DNA from 2 places in the Shewanella marisflavi genome. Region 1 is predicted to be linked to the other one. Evidence: riboswitches for the same ligand, from Rfam matches in the RefSeq annotation. Region 1 holds a riboswitch; the other holds the start of a gene.
What was found. A riboswitch is a leader RNA that binds a small molecule or an ion and turns the genes downstream of it on or off. The one in region 1 is predicted to bind cobalamin.

Region 1 (4,391 bases):
AGGCGGCGATGCCGTGATCGCCGGCAAACACCAACAAGGCAGGATGGACTATCTGCGGGTTATCAGGGCCCAATACCCGGGCGATGGTCATCGCCAAAGATTCCAGTTGGCCCAGTGCGCCCAGCGGCTTGGTCTTGCTATCGATTCGCTGCTGGATCTTGGCATCAAATTCGCCACTGACTCCGACTATCTCAAACATACTGCTTAACCTCTATGATTGGCTGACAACACTGGCGCCCAATAGGGGACCTTTGCCTAACCACGGCGCTTACCGCCTAAAATAAACAAAAAGAACAGGCTACCGATCACCGCGGTAATAATGCCCACGGGTAGCTCCTGATAGCTGAGCAGGCACCTGGCCAGCACATCCACCCAGATCATAAACAGACCGCCCACCAAGGCCGTCAACATCAGGGCGAAGCGACCAGGTAACAGAAGGCGCACCATATGGGGCACCATCAGGCCGACAAAACCTATGCCGCCGCAGTTGGCCACCAGCACGGCGGTGATTAACGAGCAGAGCAGCAGACTGATCAGTCGCAGGCGCCGCACCTGGATCCCTAAGGTATGGGCCGTCTCATCTCCTGCCTTGATCGCCAAAATCTGCCGCTTGAGCAACAGCAAGATAGCCGTTGCGCCCAACACTAGGACCCAGGGCAACCAGAGCATCTGCCAGCTCGCCTTGGCAAAGCTGCCCAGGCTCCAAAACAGCACGGCGGCGGCCGACTGCGGCCCGGAGAAATAGAGCATCAGACTGGCCAGCGCCCCAAACAGAAAGGAGATCGCCACGCCGGAGAGCAGCATACGCTCTATCTGGGTGCTCAAGTTGGCGCCGCACAAGGCCAGCACCATAAGCACCGCCAGGCTGGCACCGATAAAGGCGCCGAGCGGCAAGCCGATACAGGCCAGGGCACCACCTGCGCCGCCCAGCAGGGTGATCACGACCACGGCGCCAAAGGAGGCACCCGAGGAGATACCAAACAGATAGGGGTCGGCCAAAGGGTTGCGGGTCACCGTCTGTAACACGGCGCCGGCGATGGCCAGACCGAAGCCAGCGATAAAAGCCAGCAAGATACGCGGCAGACGTAGCTCCAGCACGATCCTAGCTGTGACGCCGCCAGGATCGGCGCCGCTCAATTTAGCCAACAATAGCTCAAGCACCTCGAGCACGCCTATCTCGGCGGCGCCGAAGCTCACCGCCAAAATGGGCGTCACCAGCGTCAAGAGCGCCAGGCAGGCAAGCGCCAGTGAGCGCCTGGCGCTATGATCGCCACGGTTAAGGCTCAACATGATTTGCCTCCTGCTCACCGTGAGATTGGGCCTGCTCGCCGTAATAGCCATAGAAATAGTGGATCTGCGGATTACCATGCTGGGGATGAGGCGCCACCTGACAACAGACACCGAAGGTGTTGGCGATCTGGGCTTCACTCAGCACCTGCTTAGGCGTCCCCTGAGCCACGGCCCAGCCGCGATCGAGCAACAACAGCTTATCGCACATGGCACTGGCAAGATTCAGATCATGGATAGAGATCACCACTGTCACCCCAAGGGTCTTAAGCAACTCAAGGATCTGGATCTGATAACGGATATCCAGGTGATTAGTGGGCTCATCGAGGATCAATAGCTTAGGGCGCTGCACTATGGCGCGGGCGATCAGGGCGCGCTGCTTCTCACCGCCCGAGAGGGACTCGTATGCCTGCCCGGCGCGATCGCTTAAGCCCACTGTCTCCAAGGCGCGGCGCACCGCCTGCTTGTCGGCGGGGGTCGTCATCGAAAAGGCGCTCTTGTGAGGCGTCAGCCCAAGTGCCACCAGCTGCGCCGTGGTCATGTCGAAATGCTGCGGCGTATCTTGCAGCACTACGGCGACCTCACGGGCAAAGGCCCGGGCACTCAGGCTGGCGATGGGTTGGCCAAACAGCTTGATCTCGCCGCGACTCGGGGTAAGAAAACGATAGAGGCAGCGCAGCAGGCTGGACTTGCCGGCGCCATTGGGACCTATAATCCCCAGCATCTTACCCTCTGGCAGATCCAGCTTGACCCCAGAGAGGATGGCGCGCTCGCCGCAGCGCCAGCTGAGATCCCGCACCGACAGCGCCGGGCGCGCACAGGCGCCATCGCCGATGGCTGCACCAGCACCTGTGTCTGTACCTAAAATAGCACCGTCACTGGCGCCGAGAGACAGGAGTGATTCTGTTTGTGATGGCTGACTAGGGGCGCTCAAGGTCGCGCCCTCCGGGGAGCAGCGCCGAGGCGCCCTCGCCCTTGGGCCAAACTCGGCCCCGAGGTATTCTTCATCTATAGGCTCCCTCAAGTCACCCGCTTGAGATAGTAGTTAGAGAGTAGGCAGGTATCCTGACTCGTGGCGACCCGGGCGATAATACGACCTGGCAGCACACTCACAGTTGCGGGCACAGTTTGGGCTAACGGCACTTGGCCTTCCCCAATTCCCTATTAAGTCCGAGTTATTCCCTGTGGGATCTCGACACCTTACTCCCGGCGCAGGCGGTCCCTGCGCCCGGTTATTATGCGGTATTTCCGCCAAGAGACAAGGCGAAACACAAGTTAGTCCATGGCTTATTCGGCGTCATGCCAGTGCAATCGCCAGTAGCCTTCCCCCCCCTTGTCGCGGTAATGACTTATCTTAACCACGCTGGCGTAATCCAGGCTCAGCTGGGTGTAGAAGCCTACCGCTCGCTCTACCCCAAGGGCCTTGGCCATCAAGTGACGGATCACCCCGCCATGGGTGATCAACAGCAAAATCTCACCGCTATGCTGATGTACCAACTGCTCGACCATCTCGTCGATACGCTGCTCAAAGGCCGCCATGGTTTCAGCCTCAGGCAAGGGATTTTTCCAGGGGTCTTGCCAATAGGCGCTCAACTCAGCGCCATGCTCGGCGTGCAGCTCAGGAATGGGCTGACCATCCCAGCGGCCGAAATAGATCTCTTTTAAACCAGCATCTAACGCCACCTTGATCTGACTCTTGCTAGTCAAATGCTCGGCAAACACGCGGCAACGCTTAAGCGGCGAGCTGATCACCCTGTCTACCGGCTCCGGCAGCTTGGCAAAGGCGAGTTGCATCTGAGCAAAACCTATCTCTGTCAGGGGCAGATCGCTGTGCCCCCTCAGCAGGTTACCGCCTTCGCATTCGCCGTGTCGCATCAAATAGAGTGTCGTTTGCGTCATATCCGCAGCATTAAACCTTTTCAAGTTAAGTCGCTAGCAGCATACCCTTATGGCAATAAGCTTGGCAACGCCAGACAATTAACACATTGAAAAACTTTCAAATTAAATATCTTTGTCGGCCTTTCCATACAATGCAGTTTAAACAGGACGCAGCGGCGCAACTCTCGAATTTCATCCGGGTTTACGCTTATACTCATTTGACTTGCCCTGGGTATTATAAGTCGATTAGTATAGACGTCTATACGTTTATACATCCAAAACAAAAATAGTGCGTCGATGAGCTAGACGCAGTCAGTTTAGGCAATAGGTCAGTTGAAGTAGGTAAAAGTTATGGCGACCCCATCCCCTGTTCAAAACGTAAGACAGATTAACGACGCGATCCGCGAGCGACTCAATAACGAAATTTTGATCCTCGACGGCGCCATGGGCACCATGATCCAGAACCATAAACTGGAAGAAGCCGACTTTCGCGGCGCGCGCTTTGCCGATTGGCCCTGCGATCTTAAGGGCAACAACGACCTGTTGGTGCTGACTCAAGCTGAGCTGATTAAACAGATCCACAAGGATTACCTTGAGGCTGGCGCCGACATCATAGAAACCAACACCTTTAACGCTACCCGTGTGGCCATGGCCGACTATGAGATGCAGGAGCTGTCACGAGAGATCAACCTTGAGGGCGCTCGCCTCGCCCGCGCCGCCTGTGACGAGGTGACCCGCGCAACTGGTCGCCAATGCTATGTTGCCGGGGTACTGGGGCCCACCAACCGCACCTGCTCTATCAGCCCGGATGTCAACGATCCCGGCTATCGCAATATCCATTTCGACGAGCTAGTCAGCGCCTATATCGAGTCCATCGAGGCCCTGATAGAAGGCGGCGCCGACATCATCATGGTAGAAACCATCTTCGATACCCTCAACGCCAAGGCGGCGCTGTTTGCCATCGAAACGGTATTCGACCAGCTGGGCCAACGCCTGCCTATCATGATCTCAGGCACCATTACCGATGCCTCGGGCCGCACACTGACGGGCCAGACCACAGAGGCCTTCTATAACTCGCTGCGCCATGTGAAGCCACTTTCTATCGGCCTCAACTGCGCCCTGGGCCCACAAGAACTGCGTCCCTATGTGGAGGAGCTGTCGAAGATCGCCGAGTGTTATGTCTCCGCCCACCCCAACGCCGGCCTGCCCAACGAGTTTGGCGGGTA
Region 2 (4,391 bases), 210 kb from region 1:
TTTAAAGGGATGGCTGGCCGTATCGGTCCCGAAGATTTTCTTGATACTTTTGCCGAGCAATATCGCCATATCTGTGAGGGAGAGATGCAATATCAGAAGCTCGGGGCAAGCGATATTAGCGGCAAGGCAAGCTATAGTGCCATGCTGACCTGTGACAAGATGCCTCTGACGCATCGCGGTGAGGATGGGGTGAACAAGCCTATAGGTGAGATTGGCCACTACACAGTTATCGCCGGTGAGGAAGATCTGTTTCTGCTGCATCAATCGGCGCGGGGAGAAGCATTATTATCTCTCTCTACCTTGCCGACAATCGCGCCGCCAATAGAGCGCGTTGCCAATATGGCGAGTCTGCGTTAACGCCGCCGCAGATCTCTAGATTTGCGAATTCCCGATAACCCTGGTTTACCAGGGTTTCTTTTCTGGTTGTTTTTACAACAATTTGTTGTCATGTTATTGAGGTTTAAGCGTTCGCCTGAACGGTTAGCCAGTGATTCGCTGTGTCTGTTAACCGCCGGTGAGCATATTTTAGTCCAGAGATGATAAACGGGTCATAATGAAAAATAATAAGCTGCTTCCCCTTGCCGCCATGACGGCGATCTTTCTATCTCACTCCCTTAGCGCAGCGGAGGTCACAGTGATCCATGCCGGTATTTTACTGGCCGACCCCGCTGCCAAGCCTGCTTCTGAGCAAACCTTAGTGATCACCGACGGCAAGATAAGCCAAGTGGCCGCTGGGTATCAGAGTGTCGAGACTATTGCCCCAGGCGCACACTATGTCGATTTGAAGCAGGCTTTTGTAATGCCTGGCCTGATGGATATGCATGTGCATCTACAAGGCGAACTTGGGCCCAATAATGACAGTCAGCGACTGCGTATGTCTGATGCCGATGTGGCGATGCAGAGTGCCTATTTTGCTAAGAAGACGCTGATGGCGGGCTTTACGACGGTGCGGGATCTTGGTGCTAAGCCTGAGCAGATCTATGCCCTGCGTGATGCGATCGATAAGGGCTGGCTTGATGGGCCGCGTATTATCGCCTCGGGTGGAGTGTCGGTGACAGGCGGACATGGTGATGTGGATGGTATGAGCCCGGATCTCTTGGATAAGTTTACCACTAAGACGATTTGTGATGGTCCTTATGATTGCCGCCGTGCTACCCGACGTGCCATCAAGTTTGGCGCCGATGTTATCAAAATCACCTCCACCGGCGGCGTCTTGTCTGACACCAACACCGGCACCGGGCTGCAGATGAATGACGATGAGATTAAAGAGATTGTCGAGACAGCCCATGCCCTAGGACGCAAGGTGGCCAGCCATGCCCATGCAACTGAAGGGATCAATGCCGCTTTGCGCGCCGGGGTCGATAGCATAGAACATGGTAGCTATGCCGATAAGGAAAGCATTAAGCTACTGAAGAGAAATGGTGCCTTCTTAGTTCCTACCTTGTTGGCTGGCGATACCGTGGTGCATATGGCCGAAGAGTCCAACTTTATGTCGTCAGCGATAAAGCAAAAAGCGACCCGGGTGGGCGCCGATATGACAGCCAACTTTACCCGCGCCTATAAGGCGGGCGTTAAGATTGCCTATGGTACAGACAGCGGTGTGTCGGCTCACGGCATTAATGCCCGCGAGGCGGTGCTGATGAGTCAGGCGGGCATGAGTAATCAGGATGTGTTGATCTCGGCCACCATAAACGGCGCCGCGCTTATCAATATGTCAGATAGCTTGGGTACCCTGGCGGTAGGCAAGCAGGCTGACATTATTGCGACCCAGGGAAATCCCCTCGAAGATATCTCGGCCCTGCTGGATGTTGGCTTTGTGATGAAAGGGGGTAAGGTGGTCAAATCCGGGTTAGAGAGTCAGATGCAGTGATATTAGACATTTATACGTGTAGACGTCTATAATGCCCGCGCTTTGTCATCTATCTTGTTGGCGACATACCTGCGTTGTCGTGAGTCGGTCAGCTTGCGCGTTTAGGTCGACACAGAGCAACCAAATTTAGTCAACCTTATGTGGTGCCCTGGCCAAAATGGCGCAAGGGATAATCGGGAAGCCAGTGAAAATCTGGCACTGCCCCCGCAACGGTGAAAGGTGAGAGCTGGATGCGCTAGTGCGTTAACAATCCTTGCTCGTCGTTTAAACAGCTTGTTTAGACTTAGCCTCAGTCCGGAGACCGGCCCTTAAGGTGATTTTGAGATTTCGGTGGGCAGATCTCAAAATGCGACCCTGGCGGTTTTATGGACTGCGCCCAGTCGTGACACCTTGCCCTGTTTCCCTTTTAGGAGTTAAAGGAAATGGGTACACAACCTAGTAAAATCGCGTTACTACTTGGCGCATGTTTGGCTGGCAGTATGCCTGCTATGGCGGCAAACTCAGGCACCCCTGGGCCTGTGGATGAGACCATCACAGTTATTGGCCGCAGTGAAAACACCCCTATTAATATTGCGGCCAACGTCAATGTGATTGATGCAGCCGCCATTGAGCTCAGCGGCGCCACCAATCTCACCGACTTGCTGCGTGGACAGAGCGGTATTCAAGTTTCAGACTCAAATTCGGGCGCGGTCTTTGCCATGCGCGGTTTCGGTGCCGGTCAGGCTGCCAACAACACCTTGATTCTTATCGATGGCCGCCGTCTCAATAATATCGATATCGCTGCCCCCAGCATCAATGCTATTGGTCTCAATCAGGTAGAGCGAGTCGAGATCCTCTCAGGCAGTGCCGGTGTGCTCTATGGCGATCAGGCGGTCGGCGGGGTGATCAATATCGTCACTAAGGCGCCTAAAGATAACGGTGGTAGCGTGCAGGTCTCGGGCGGTAGCTTCGATACTTATGAAGCTAAGGCCGATGGCTCGGTAGCCATCAATGACAACTGGCGTCTCTATGGCGCGGCCAATTACCTTAAGAGTGATAACTACCGCAAGCACAATGCCAGCGAGACCAGCTCTGTGCTGGGACGCCTGCAATATGACGATGCGGCGCAGCAGTTCTTCGCCGAGGCGAGTCATTACGACAACCGTCGCGAGTTAGCTCCCGCGCTTACCGAAGCGCAGATTAAAGAAGACCCCAGGCAGGCGGGCGATCTGTTTGTCGATGCCTATCTGCACGAAATGACCACGGCGGCCCGCACCGGCTATCAGCGCCAGCTTAACGAGGCTTGGTCACTGGGCGCGGATCTTAATTATAGTGACACCCTGATAACCGGGCTCAGCACTTGGGCGACTAACCGCCGCGATACCCGCTCCTTGCTGGAGTTTAAACCTAAAGCTGTGGCCAATATCAAGACGGATAATGGCGAGCTCAAGCTGGTGACCGGCTTAGATCTGAGCCGAGGAGAGTCGGTATTTAGTAATGGCCGCAGTAATGTGCAGAAGCTGGCGAGCGCCTACTTGCAGGCGACAGTGCCGCTGACTGATACCTTCAGCTATGTGGTGGGTGGACGTTACGCCGAGGTGACCGATGAGCTGGTTGACGGCAAAGCCTATCCAAATGGGATCGATCTCGATCAGGATGCCCATGCCTTCGAGCTTGGCATCAACTATCGCCCTAACCAGCAGCAGCGCTTGTATCTGCGCGCCGATGATAACTTCCGCTTTGCCAAGGTGGATGAGCAGGCCTATACCCCGGCCAGCATTCAGGGACTCAAGCCACAGACGGGTCGTTCCTATGAAGCGGGCTGGGATCTGCTGCTTGAACATAACACGCTGCGTCTGAGTGCTTACCGCCTGGATCTGGAAGATGAGATCGTCTTCGACCCGAGCGCCGAGACGCCGATTGGTGGCAGTTTCCCGGGTGCCAATGTTAATGCCGATGCTTCGCGCCGTTATGGGGCAAGTGTCGATTGGGACTGGCAGGTGAGCAAAGCGGTGCAGCTTGGGCTTGAGTATAACTACATAGACGCCGAATTTACCGAAGGCGCCAATGAGGGCAAAGCGCTCTCTTGGGTGGCCAAAAACAGCGGCCGTGGTTATGTCAGTTTTGATGTTTATGCGCATCTACAGCTATTCGTCGAGGCGGTCTACACGGGCGAGCGCTATATGGAGGGTGACAATGCCAATCAAGGGGATAAGCTCGATGCCTATACCTTGGCGAACATCTCGGTGAATTATTCCCGCGATGCTTGGCTGGCTAGCCTGAGAGTGGATAACCTGTTGGATGAGGAGTATGTCAGCTCCGGCTATTTCAGCACTTGGGGAAGTGGTTTTTACCCTGGTACTGGCCGCTCGCTGCGTCTGACCGCCAGCTATCGTTTCTAAGCCTGCCTTGTTTAGGAGAGCCAGTCAGATCTGACTGGCTTTTTTATTACCAGCTGTTCATCATGGATGGCATATGAGTGATAAGGGAGCTAAAAGATTGAAGTTGAAATGGTTGTTGTTGCCCGTGGTTCTGTTGTTGG

Region 2: linked by a shared signal. The riboswitch ahead of CFF01_RS04325 (TonB-dependent receptor) and the one ahead of CFF01_RS03400 (ABC transporter ATP-binding protein) in region 1 are both predicted to bind cobalamin.

The regions. Positions count from the first base shown of each region.
Region 1 covers NZ_CP022272.1:762,862-767,252, reverse strand. Annotated here, with positions in the region: gene cobT (nicotinate-nucleotide--dimethylbenzimidazole phosphoribosyltransferase) at 1-199, opposite strand, end outside; gene CFF01_RS03405 (FecCD family ABC transporter permease) at 256-1,290, opposite strand; gene CFF01_RS03400 (ABC transporter ATP-binding protein) at 1,277-2,122, opposite strand; cobalamin riboswitch at 2,326-2,506, opposite strand; gene CFF01_RS03395 (histidine phosphatase family protein) at 2,575-3,186, opposite strand; gene metH (methionine synthase) at 3,517-4,391, shown strand, end outside.
Region 2 covers NZ_CP022272.1:974,454-978,844, forward strand. Annotated here, with positions in the region: gene CFF01_RS04315 (hypothetical protein) at 1-357, shown strand, start outside; gene CFF01_RS04320 (metal-dependent hydrolase family protein) at 554-1,870, shown strand; cobalamin riboswitch at 1,994-2,194, shown strand; gene CFF01_RS04325 (TonB-dependent receptor) at 2,293-4,251, shown strand; gene CFF01_RS04330 (arylesterase) at 4,349-4,391, shown strand, end outside.